DNA from 3 places in the Endozoicomonas sp. SCSIO W0465 genome. Region 1 is predicted to be linked to each of the others. Evidence: predicted binding sites of a transcription regulator. Region 1 holds the regulator's gene; each other region holds the start of a gene.
The links. The regulator LexA, encoded in region 1, represses DNA repair genes until DNA is damaged. The targets are predictions, from matches to a motif close to TACTGTNTANNTANACAGTA.
Positions count from the first base shown of each region.

Region 2: a site for LexA is predicted at 2,155-2,174, ahead of dinB (DNA polymerase IV). Genes of this name have one in related genera too.
Region 3: a site for LexA is predicted at 1,518-1,537, ahead of uvrD (DNA helicase II). Genes of this name have one in related genera too.

Region 1 is NZ_CP092417.1:3,334,565-3,338,873, reverse strand. Features, by position in the region: gene MJO57_RS14850 (L,D-transpeptidase) at 166-684, opposite strand; gene MJO57_RS14845 (TetR/AcrR family transcriptional regulator) at 684-1,313, opposite strand; gene lexA (transcriptional repressor LexA) at 1,457-2,053, shown strand; gene MJO57_RS14835 (CDP-glycerol--UDP-pyrophosphoryl-N-acetylglucosaminyl-N-acetylmannosamine glycerophosphotransferase) at 2,091-2,522, shown strand; gene MJO57_RS14830 (hypothetical protein) at 2,543-2,734, opposite strand; gene MJO57_RS14825 (hypothetical protein) at 2,768-4,201, opposite strand.
Region 2 is NZ_CP092417.1:3,053,134-3,057,442, forward strand. Features, by position in the region: gene MJO57_RS13360 (response regulator transcription factor) at 1-480, opposite strand, end outside; gene MJO57_RS13365 (hypothetical protein) at 659-1,378, shown strand; gene MJO57_RS13370 (lysophospholipid acyltransferase family protein) at 1,367-1,969, opposite strand; gene dinB (DNA polymerase IV) at 2,198-3,325, shown strand; gene MJO57_RS13380 (paraquat-inducible protein A) at 3,309-3,929, opposite strand; gene recJ (single-stranded-DNA-specific exonuclease RecJ) at 4,023-4,309, opposite strand, start outside.
Region 3 is NZ_CP092417.1:7,130,396-7,134,704, forward strand. Features, by position in the region: gene MJO57_RS32230 (type I restriction endonuclease subunit R) at 1-255, shown strand, start outside; gene MJO57_RS32235 (IS1595 family transposase) at 391-1,431, opposite strand; gene uvrD (DNA helicase II) at 1,580-3,769, shown strand; gene murI (glutamate racemase) at 3,858-4,309, opposite strand, start outside.

The sequences.
Region 1 (4,309 bases):
TGACCGAAATTATCCTGCTTCCAGCACTTTTTGAGAAATTACGAAGAAAGGTTGAAGTCACACTGGCCTTATAACTATAAACCAGTACATCGACTTTGAGATTGATCAAAGACATACCCCGGTTCAGGCCAGATTGCACAGATATATCTGAACAGAAAAGCTGTATCAGCCAAGCTGTATATCAATCTTGGTACCGGCATCTACACGGTCAAACAGATCGATAATATCTTCCCCATGCATACGGATGCACCCCCGTGACCCTGGCTCTCCCATCACGGCAGTATCCGGTGAGCCATGGATATATATGAAGCGACGCATGGTATCAACATTACCAAGCCGGTTATATCCGGGCTCTAGGCCACTGAGCCATAAAATTCTGGTTAATATCCAGTCTCTTCTTTCGGGATACAACGTCCGGAGTTCAGGTGAATAAATTTCACCAGTAAAGCGACGTCCGATAAACACAGAGTTAACCGGTAGGTCTGCCCCAATTTTAGCCCGAATAACATGAAGCCCGAGAGGCGTCTGCCAGCTTCCCTCCTGCTGCCCGGTTCCCTTGCTTGCTGTAGAAATAGAATAAACACGGCATTTGCCGCCCCTCTTATGAAGCACCATCTGCTGACTGGCAATATGAACAGTAAGATGCATCGGTAAATCAAGCTCGCTAATCTTTAAATGATCCATCAGATGTGTGCTCTGAGGCCTGCAGCCATAAAAGGAACCATCTTCCTCATGATATCTTCCAGTTCACTCTCAACCCCATAATCGCTTTCCGCGATAGCTCTTAGGGCATCTGCCCCGGAAAGAGTAAAAACAGCAGAACCCAAGATAAAATAAACTCTCCAGAACAGATCATTCATTGGCAAATCAGGACAGGCCTTTACCAGCAACTGAAGATAAGCCTGGAATACTTCCCCATAGACTTGCCGCAGGTATTTTTTCAAATGCCCCTGCCCCTGAGTGTAAGCTAACCCGATCAACCTCATACAAACCGGGAGATCCTCAGGACTACGAGGTTGCACTGCCATAATCTGATCCACCAGCAAATGAAGTATTTGTTCCAGATCAATAGCATCATTATTATCCTGATATGTGACAAGTGCACTGGAAAGATTACTGACAAAAGGATCAAGAAAACGGGAAAAGACAGCCTGGATAAGGGATTTTTTGGAACCGAAGTGATAATTAACAGCAGCCAAGTTAACACCCGCCTGACTGGTAATTGACCGCAGCGAGGTCTCTGCAAATCCATGCTCAGCAAATAACTTCTCTGCAGCGTCCAGAATCCTGTCTACCGTCGCTGACTGTGACATGCCGGTAAAACCTCCATTGTAAACATTTGTTTAAAACTAACGTTTGTCAACTGAAACATCAAGTTGGTATTTGAGATATGTAGTTGCAGCCAGCTGAATACTGTATATAATCACATATACTGTATAAAAACACAGATCTAATCATGTATAAATTGACCAAGCGCCAGACTGAGATTCTTGAACTGATCAAGTCTCATATCGAAGAAACCGGCTTCCCGCCTACACGTGCAGAAATCGCACAGACATTCGGTTTCCGATCACCTAATGCTGCAGAAGAACATCTCAGAGCTCTTGCACGCAAGGGAGCCATTGAAATCACCCCCGGAACCTCAAGAGGTATTCGCATACCTGGCACAGAATATTCCGGTCTGCCTATTGTAGGACAGGTTTCTGCAGGAAGTCCCATTCTTGCTCAGGAACATATTGAAGACCACCTGTCCATCAACCCCGATTTCTTTTCACCCAAAGCGGACTTCATGCTTCGGGTAAAAGGAATGAGCATGAAGAATATCGGCATCCTTGACGGCGATCTGCTGGCAGTTCATAAAACCTCAACAGTATCAAATGGTCAGATTGTCGTAGCCAGAATTGAAGACGAAGTGACCGTTAAACGTTTTGAACAAGTTAAGAACACGGTTTATCTTCACCCTGAAAACGAAGAATTCCAGACAATCGAAGTAGACCTCAGCGTTGATAACTTCGCTATCGAAGGACTGAGTGTGGGGGTTATCAGGAACTAAAACCTTACCTGACGATCTCTGATGTAGAGGACCTGACATGCAAGCATTAACACCATCATCCAGTCAGAACGATGATACCACCTTCACTGACGGTGAACCTGCCAGCTTTATTGATGAGCTGATTCTTTCAGGCCCGCCCTGGCAGTCAGGACGTTTCCTGAGGTCTGTACTGAATGAGCTGGCTAACGATCAGGATCAACGCTGGCTTACTCTGATACTGTCCAGTGAACAGGCAAAAAACACAATAAACTGGCTGAAGTCATCCGGAATCAGCAGACACCGCCTCCAGGTTCTCAATCCTTCCGCACAGGCAGACCCGCTAAAGCTGACTCGAAAAGCTTTGGCCTCCGGCACCAGTCACACCGTCGTCAGCTGGATCAAGCAGATGGATAATATCACACTGTCTGAACTGGAAACCGCCGCCCGTTCAGGTCGCTGTCAGGGATTGGCAATCAGGAGCAGAGGATAACCTGAGGGGCAAAATGACAGTTAATGAAGAACCCGGTTTTCAGGGATGTACTCACCAGCGTCAGCTTCTGTTTTACGCCCCACTTCAGCTATGCAGGCATCCAACATAGCCTTGGCAACTTCCACCTGATCTCCCTGGAGAAAGTCGAGCAACTCCCGGGAGAATGACATAGTAACCAGAGGCTCAGCGTTCTCCTCATCACTGCGACGCAATACGATTGGGTGAAAGTCTCATATTGATGAGTACTAACGTTCAAGATCACCCTTCCCTGATGAAAATGGAATCACATTATCACTGACCATATTTACCTTAGCCCGGTACGTTACCGACAGCAGCATCCAGCCACAGTCGAACCAACCACTTTGAATTAGTGACCTGAGTGTCAGAATGCCTTGCCCCCCGGGACACCGCCAACGCATTCCCGAACACTTCATTCGCTGTGTAACCAGCGTTTTACAGGACGCCTCAATGACCCCTGAGCCTATGGGCAGGTTGCGCGACAGGTGTTCTGCATAATTCATCCGTAACCGGTTTTTTCTGAAGTACTTTAACTCTGTCTTTAATTTCGATCGGCGGGGATGCTTGCTATGCTGGTAAGCCAGTGCCTTGATTATTTTTTCAACCCCACCCGGCTCCTCCTTCAGGATATGTCGGTAGGTGCTGAATTTCTCTTTGGACTTCGCGCTATTTTCACCGTAAGCCAGGTCAAATGCCTTCTTCAGGTGTTCTGCCGCATGGTAATAATCAACAATTTCTTCTCCCTCCGGTAGCTCTTTGGTGAAGTATGTCCAATTGTCCCGGGCTCCATCTGCCACTTTGACCAGAGTCAGATTTGGCTTTTGCTGAAGCACCTTATCCAGAAGGTTTGAAAGGGATTTTTTCAATGTCGCTTTCTTGCTTTCAGGCATTCGTCCCATCCTGATCGTAGAGAGGCGATCTCCCTGGTCATCGTAAAACGACAGTGTTCCACAACTGGCCTCCTGACAACCTGCTGGCCCTCGGGTACGTTTGCCATCAGCAACACTCTTTTCACGTTTCTCCTGACGCTTGCCGTCTTTCATTGGTAGCATCACACCGTCAAGGGAAGCAGCTACCGTCACCGCGTCAGGCGGTACTGTGAGATTCTCCGCGAGAAGGGTCTCGAAAGGGTCAAGGTGCTGCTCCCATTGTTCGTTGAGTTTTTTGGGAAGACGTGCCAGAGAGCTGGTTGAGGGTGACATATTCCCCATTAGATCGAGTAAGCTTTTTACGTCCGCGGGCGGCAACTGGGCAACCATCCATGCTGCTTGCTTCGCAGCCTTTGGTAACCAGTAGCCTTCTACAACGCCAGCCTTGAGCTCTAAAGGGACAATGCACTTATCCCCGGCATTGCGGTAGAGGCTGCGCAATACCCGGACAGGTCCTGCTGCTGACTGGTAGGTTTGATAGCTGCGTAATGCCTGGTGATACACGACCCCATTCACTTCGATAGAAGCTTTATTGATGTCTAATTTTTGCAGTTCTTCTGCCAGTATTTCTCGCTCCGCCTGAATAAAGAGGGAGTGAATCTCGTTTTCATGATCCTCAAAATGCTGGATTGGATTATTGGACTGACGAAGGAGGGTCAGTTTTTGCTGCAGTTGGTCAATAGCAGGACAGGAATCATTGGCGACTTTGGTTAGTGGCTGACATACTTCCATCGGAGCGGCCTCTCACAGTTGACTCTTTGTTTGCTGTTAGAATCATAGCTGTGTTTGGCTGCTCTCCATTCAGTTTGAAAAATTTGGTGTTACGTCTGTTTGCTGTAG
Region 2 (4,309 bases), 280 kb from region 1:
GATCATTCCCAGAACCCTGAATTGCTGAGGTGTCAGGGTTGCCAGTCTGGCTTCCATATCACTGCTTTCCTGAGATTCGACAGGTTGGAAGTTTTCCGGCCACCAGTTTTCTCCATTCAGAACATTTATAATGGCTGTTTTGAGGTCATCCAGTGACGTAGACTTTGGAATAAAACCATTGGCTCCATGTTTTTTGGTTTTCTGTATGATCTGCAAGTCATCAGATGCTGAAACAACGACAACAGGTACATCCGGATACTGCCCTCTGAGAAATATCAACCCGGAAAGTCCATGTGCACCGGGCATATGCAGATCCAGTAAGATCAGATCCGGTGAGGAATTGTTTTCCAGAAGTGTCTGCAGTTCAGCAATTGAGCCAGCCTCGCAGATCATCGGATCGTTAAGCGCGAGACTAACAGAGGACTTGAGTGCAGTCCGGAATAAGGGGTGGTCGTCAGCAATTATTATTGTGTAGTCCATTTTCTGAGCTTGCCATTATCTGTTTGATTGGTCAATTAAATAAACCCGGTGGCTCGCCAGAGATCCCGTGTTTATTTCAGGTGTTTATGAAAGTATAAGCAAATCAATTTTATATAATGGAACTATTCTCTGGTGGGGCAGTCATAAACAATAGTTTCCATTGAAATAAGGGCTCTGAATGACTGGTGCAGTCAATTTTTCTTCACTTCCGGTTGCGGTTGACCAAGGTAAATACACTAGAGAGTATCTTGATGATGTAGAGTCAAAGGCTCTTAAACTGGCTGAATTAAGGGAAGACCGGGAAAAGAGGCCGGGATGGAATACGCTCAAGACAGTTGCTATCAATTCTCTTGTTGCAGTTGCTCAGACCGGACAACTTATCGGTAGCATCTTTGGCCATGTTGTTTTTGCGCTTCCATCTGCTCTGTTGGGTGGTGTTTTCGGCTTTTGTATTTATGCGCCCTTCATGAAGGCAGTTGACTGTCTTTCGGGAGGGGAAAATACCAAGTCATTTTTTGAATATACTATTACCCCAGCGAACAAGCTGAGTAATCTTATTTATAACCGGGTTACAGACCTTGTGTGTCGATATGTTGTCGGTTGTGGGGTCATGGTTGCGGTTGTGGAACCTTTTCACGTCATTTTGGGCGGACTGGCTGTAGGAACTTTGCTTTCACCATTTATTTATAATGATTTTAAATGTAATAGCTCCAGAAATGTTGAGTTTTTTATAGATGGACCGGCAAACTTTTCAGTCAAGCTAAGTGCACAGCACTATTTTTGGCAAACATTTGATGATTGGGCTGAGGGCATAAAAAGACCTCCTGTAACCCTGTACGATCGAATTGCTGCTCAAGTACACGGCAGTAACATTTCTGTTAAAGATTCATCTGGGTGATACCGGGCTGAAACATTCCGGATGTTTGCCATAAATATCTGAGTAAAAGGCTTGTATTTCTGAAAGGTCTTTTTCGATATTATCCCCGGGCTCGATAACCGGTCCAAATCCTCCCGTTCTGCATCTGAAATCCAGAAAGGCAAGCACAATAGGAATACCAGCATTTTTTGCCATATGGTAGAAGCCAGTGTGCCACCGGTTTCCACGTGCTCGAGTACCTTCAGGGCATATGACCAGGCCCATTTTTTTGTGTTGCTTGAAGGTGCACACCGCCTGTTCCACCAAACTTTCTCTTCTGCACCTGTCATTCCGATCCAGTGGAATCCCACCCATCCAGCGCATAACCCAGTTGAACGGCCCCCAAAACAGGGTGTGTTTGCCCACCCAATAACACTGTATACCGGTAGCAAGGCCAATCGCCATGCCATAGACAAAGTCCCAGTTACTGGTATGGGGAGCACCAACAAGCACATACTTGGCCAAGCGTGGGGCTCTACCCTGAATCCTCCAGCCCATAACCTTGAGAAACAGTTTTGCCAGCAGAGAAAAAGCCTGACTGATAATAGGCGTGTTGAAAATTGTGATTTGCATGAACCAGTTATTCCCGAGCTACAGGAAACGGTGTTGAAAGCTATCGAGATGGTGGCGATCGCTTTGAGCACAGCTTCAAACAGATAGTTAATAGTGGCAGCAGTATCTAAAAGAAAATTTGGCTGCTGCAACAAGATATTTTTCTGGGCACTAAAGACCTGGTAATGAAGTACTTGCCAAAATCGGTCTGTATGTATATACAGTTTTTATCCCGGAGCTATTTGGAACATGATGGACAGTAATGCCAGCCTTCAGCAAAAAGTGATTCAGAGAAAAATCATACATATTGATTTTGACGCCTTCTTTGCCAGTATTGAAATACGTGATAATCCGAAGTTGTCAGGAAGGCCTGTTGCTGTCGGGGGGGCTGCTGATCGTAGAGGGGTGATTGCTACCTGCAGCTATGAAGCGCGTCGGTTTGGCGTGCACTCAGCCATGTCCTCAGCGCAGGCGATGAGGCTCTGTCCGGAACTGAAAATCATACCTCCGCGTTTTTCCGTTTATCGTGAAGCTTCTTCTGAAGCTCATGCTATATTCCGGCAATATACTGATTTAATTGAACCTTTGTCCCTGGATGAGGCTTATCTGGACGTTACCGGGACTGATCTTTGTCGAGGCAGTGCCACCCTGATTGCTGAGGAAATCCGGCAGAAAATTTTTCAACAATTGCATGTCACTGTATCTGCCGGCGTTGCTACTAATAAGTTTCTGGCCAAGATTGCCAGTGACTGGAATAAACCCAATGGCCTTTTTGTGATCACTCCGGAACAGGTGGATGATTTTGTTTTCGATCTGCCCGTGAAAAAAATTCATGGGGTAGGTCGGGTTACCGCTGAGAAACTGCACAGAAAAGGCATCAAAACCTGTGGGCAGTTACGCCAGTATTCCATTCTTGAGTTAAGTCGCTGGTTTGGGAGTTTTGGTGAACGATTGTGGGAGCTTTCCCGAGGGCAGGATGATCGTGAAGTGCAAACTAGTCGACGCAGGAAATCACTTTCTGTTGAACGTACTTATGATCAAGATCTGGTGGGGCTCGAAGATATTACCGCACAGATTATTCCTTTGCTGGCAGAGCTTCAGGATCGTTACCAACGGATTGAAAAGGAATACGAAGTGCATAAGCATTTTGTCAAGGTGAAGTTTGCGGATTTTACCCAAACCACACTTGAGGAAAGCCTGCCAACAACCGGTGAAAATGTTAAGGAACATTTTACTCAGCTGCTGGTTAGAGCCTGGGAACGGGGGAGACGTCCGGTCAGGCTTCTCGGCTTAGGGGTCAGGCTACTGGATCTCCGTGAAGAAAGAGCGCTTGAACAGCTTGAGCTTTTTGAAAAGAAAATCATGGGGCTGGTGTAGCCTCCGGTTGATTGACTCCCAGTTTTTCCATCAAGTTACTGACCAGACAATAAGCGACGAACCAATAGAAGCCAGAGTGGAGTGTTGCATCAAATTGCACAATTTGTGACGAGTCGATATTTTCAGTAGTCGTGGCATTTGCCGCCAGAAAGGCGATGAATACACCAATGGCAAAAACATCAGCCATTGACCATTTACTTAAGATGCTGTTCAGTCTAAGCAGGTTATGATTCCTCTTTACAAAATTAGCCAGCAACAAGCACCCCAGCTTAGTGAAAGGTATAATCAGACTGAAAGTGACAATCAGAAATGCCACAAAGTAATAGTCACTTTTCCATAGATCCTCAGCAGTACCAAGAATGGAACGCTTCTTTTCATAAACAGTGGATTTACCTTTAACCTCCAGACTATCCAGGAATTGGGCTGCCAGGTTAGCCATGGCAGGATGAAGGTTCTGCTGCTTAATGATATGTTTTCCCTCATCAAGCATTGCCTGACGATCAAGATTTGCCTTTATGGTCATCATCGGTTGCGTCACTCCCGAAATCAGCAGGAAAAGGGAGATAATCATCATTAATGGCAGTAATATTGTTTGTCTGATCACCTTTAGCCTCAATACCATCGTTGGGGGCCATTTACTCGGACATGTACTTTGAATACAAAGTTCCGGGAGCAGTCAAAAGTGGCACACGATTTCTTAAACTGGTTCAAAATGTTCAACCATTAGCTGCAGATTGTTCTGACCACGAAATTCATTGATATCGAGTTTATAGACCGCCTTGATCTGACGAATATTGGGATTAGGCCACACCCGGTTATCAATATTAAAGGAAATAGCATCCAGCCAGACCTCACTGCCGGGTATTCTGAGTACCATCTTGAGGTGCTTCCCTCCCACCAGCTTCTGCTGTAAAAGTTGGAATTGGCCATCAAAGCAGGGCTCAGGAAAACTTTGTCCCCATGGCCCTCCCTCACGAAGGGTAT
Region 3 (4,309 bases), 3.4 Mb from region 1:
GCCCTGGCCAATAACGAAAGCGCCGTTCGGGAACTGGGTGATGAGATTCTCAAAAAGATTGCCGTTGAGATCACCGACAAGCTGCGCAAATCCACCACCATTGACTGGCAGGTGCGGGATAGTGTGCGGGCACGGTTGAAGATTCTGGTTCGGCGGACTTTGCAGAAGTACAAGTATCCACCGGATGGAGCGGCGGCGGCGGTTGAACTGGTTTTGAAGCAGGCGGAGACTTTGGCTTGTGAGTGGAGTGGGTGAATTAGAAATCAGGACTGATTCTGAAAGAAAAGATTTAACTATCGACCAGAATCTTCATTAAAAGAGCTTCGCCATTCTGCATACCTATAAGATTGCTTTGCCTTATGGGTACAAGCATTAAATCAGCTTTAGAGGCTAAGTTACCGTTAATGGTTGGAAGCACCAATGTTCAGTAATTCTGCTGATCAACCGGCCAACAGTTAATTTTTTTGCTGCCGTCAGTTCTCGCCTCCAGGCCAGATAATGGGGAAGGTAACGAGTTGCAACCCCTTGGAATACGCCGCCAATCCAGCGTTTTAAATGACTGTGATAAGAATTTACAGTCTGGATGTGGTAGATGCCTTCAACAACATGTTGACCTGCTGATGTCACCAGCTCCTTGAAGACAAATCCAAGCTTGTCAGCAAGTTTTTCGTGAGCGAGGTGTGCATCCGCACAGACCGTGGCCTGTATCGATATGCGGCCATTTAAATGCCTGCACAATTCATTAGCACTTTCGTTTTCTAATACACCGTCAACGGTATTTCGATTACGGTCCCGAGCCACCATTACCGGGACTTTTCGGGCTTTGTTGGGATCATTACCCCGCTTTCGGGTTGGCCGTGGAAGGCCTTCTCTTTGCCCTTTGAAGGATTCACGGAAAAATGTTTCATCAAGCTCAGTAATGCCACAAAGCTCTTCTGCTTGATCATTATTAATCACTTCAAGAAAGCGGTGACGCCAGCGGAACGCAGTTTTCAAGTCAATGGCATTCTCAGCAGCAGCTGGTCGCAAGACCATAGAGTGAGTCATACCTGCGAGGTACTTGTTCCATTTTTCAGGGTGCCTGAGCCTTGCCAAAGGCGTTCCACTAAAGGCGTTAAACGTTGAGTCGCAAGTCTTGCAGTGGTAGCGCTGTCGGCCATTTCGTATGCCCCAGCGACCAACGCTATGGCTTTTGCATTTGGGGCACCTGGGGTTTTCGGCAAATTGGGCAAGTATGCTCTTTTCTACGTCAGGTGTTGCATTATCGTTATTGGGTATAGATTCACTGTAAACAGGTTCAGAGTCAGTGGTTTCTACTACCTCGGTAACCTCTATTTGAGTACTAAGGAGCGAGTTGTTAAGAATGTCTCGCTGTTCACTGGTTAATGTTGAAATGGAATCAATAAAATTCTGGAAGAGTTCAGATTGCATATCACTCCCCTACAACGTAGATTTTATGGGAGTTTAGCTGATTCAACCATTAACGGTAACTTAGCCGCGCAGTTCCGTTAAACTCTCACTGTTCTTGTATATACTTCCCCATCACAAGGGGTAACCGAACTCTGACTGAAAGACATCTATGGACGTAACCTCAATACTTGACTCACTGAATGATGCGCAGCGCAGTGCTGTTGCAGCTCCCGTCAGCTCTATGCTGGTACTGGCAGGTGCCGGTAGTGGTAAAACCCGCGTTTTGGTTCATCGGATCGCCTGGCTGGTTCAGGCTGAAGCCATGTCAGCCTATTCAGTGATGGCCGTCACCTTCACCAACAAGGCGGCAGCTGAGATGCGTTCTCGTATTGAGGAACTGCTGGGCATCGCCCCAAGGGGAATGTGGGTCGGCACTTTTCACGGCCTTTCCCATCGCCTTCTCCGGGCACACTGGAAGGAAACAGGGCTACCGGAAAACTTTCAGATTCTGGACAGTGATGATCAGCTGCGCGTACTCAAACGGATCATGAAAGCCATGCAGCTGGATGAACAAAAATGGCCTCCACGACAGGCCCAATGGTTTATTAACAGCAAGAAAGATGAAGGGCTCCGTCCTGATTACATTGATCCTGGCTATGACCCATTTGAACGAACCATGGTGGATGTTTATCGCCGCTACCATGACTACTGCGAGCAAGCCGGAGTGGTCGACTTCGGAGAACTGCTGCTGCGCGCGCATGAGCTATTACTGAAGCGAGCAGATATTCTCCAGCATTACCGTGAGCGTTTTCGCTATATTCTGGTGGATGAGTTTCAGGATACCAACGCCGTGCAGTACGCCTGGCTACGACTTCTGGCCGGAGACCAGGATAAACTGATGGTGGTTGGCGATGATGACCAATCGATTTACGGCTGGCGCGGGGCCAGAATTGAGAATATACGTCAGTTTACACATGACTTCCCCAATGCCCAGACCATCAAACTGGAACAGAATTACCGCTCTACCGGCAATATCCTCCAGGCAGCCAATGCCGTTATTGCCAACAACCCGGATCGTTTAGGAAAAGAGCTGCGCACCGACGGCGATAAAGGTGAGCCAGTGCACCTGTACGCTGGTTTTAACGAAATGGACGAAGCCCGATTTATCACAGACCGGATTAAAGATGCCATTTCCAACGGCATGGCCCGCAGTGATATCGCCATCCTTTATCGATCCAACGCTCAATCCCGTATTCTTGAAGAAGCGATGCTCAGGGCTGCGATCCCCTATCGAATCTACGGTGGACAGCGTTTCTTTGAGCGAGCAGAAATCAAAAATGCCCTGGCCTATCTCCGTCTGGTCAGTTCTCCCAATGACGACACCTCTGTGGAGCGGGTTATCAATATTCCGACCCGGGGCATTGGGGAAAAAACGGTAGAAAAGCTCAGAGAGGCTGCTCGAAGCCAGGGGATTTCACTCTGGCAGGCCCTGAAAAACCTCGTGGCATCGTCTGCAGTTGGTGGCAAGGCGGGTAAATCCATGGCGGCCTTTGTCGAGCTGATCGAGTCAATGAACCGTGCCGGTGAAACACTGGATCTTGGCGAACTTTCTGATCACGTTGTCACCATGAGTGGGCTGATTGACCACCACAGTAAAGAGAAGGGGGAGAAAGGTCAGGCTCGGGTAGAAAACCTCGAGGAACTGGTTAACGCCTGTCGTCAGTTTGATATGGATGAGCTATTTCTTGATGGAGATCCGAATGCAGATCAGGCTGAAAAAACCGAAGCCATAACCCCTCTGGATGCGTTCCTGGCCCATGCGGCGCTGGAATCGGGCACCAATCAGGCAGATCAATTCCAGGACAGCGTGCAAATGATGACACTGCACTCGGCAAAAGGTCTTGAGTTTCCCCTGGTCTTTCTGGCCGGTATGGAAGAGGGGTTATTCCCCCACAAAATGTCACTGGATGAAGGCAACCTGGAGGAAGAGCGTCGGCTTTGTTATGTGGGCATAACCCGTGCCATGGAAACCCTGTATCTGACGTATGCGGAAAGCCGACGCCTGTATGGCAGTGAAACCATGAACCGTCCTTCCCGATTTATTCGGGAGATCCCCGGTGAGTTGCTTCAGGAGGTTCGCCTTGGGGGCACCATTACCCGACCGGTCGTAACCCGCATGGCACCCGCATCGCCTGATCATGGACTGTCACTCGGCCAGCGCGTCCATCACAACGTATTTGGCGAAGGTGTTGTTATTAATTATGAAGGTGATGGCAATCAGGCCCGGGTTCAGGTCAATTTTGACTCTGAAGGCGCTAAATGGCTGATGATGGCCTATGCCAATCTTTCTCCGATTTAGTCAGCGCCAGAGGGCTTGCTGAACTGAAAGCAGTCACTTTTATGAAGTACGATCACTTGAATGATTGAGAGTATTGTCGCCACATTCATCATGTTTCATCATGTGAGTGTGGCGTCACGCCTTTTGGCTCCACCAGCAAATACCTCACAATAGCAAACCCCATGTTCTCCAAAGCCGGAACCAGGGCGCTGACCTGCTCAGCCTGCCCGGTGTGCATAAAGTAATCTTGCGGTGCTGAATCTGCTGGAAAAGCATTCGGCCCCAACAGGCTGACAACCCTGCGGGCAATGGCAGCGCCTGAGTCGATCCAATGAATATCTGCAGACAGCTGTTGCAAAGCCTCTCTCAGCAGAGGGAAATGTGTACAGCCAAGCACTACCGCATCCGGCACCAACTCTCCCTCAAGAAAGGGGGCAAGAATCTTTCGCAAATCACGCTCTGAAACCGGCTCACCCCGAAGGTACTGTTCAGCCATCTGCACCAGCTCGCTGGAGCCGACTCGAATCACATGACAGTCCCCGGCAAAATCATCAATCAGCT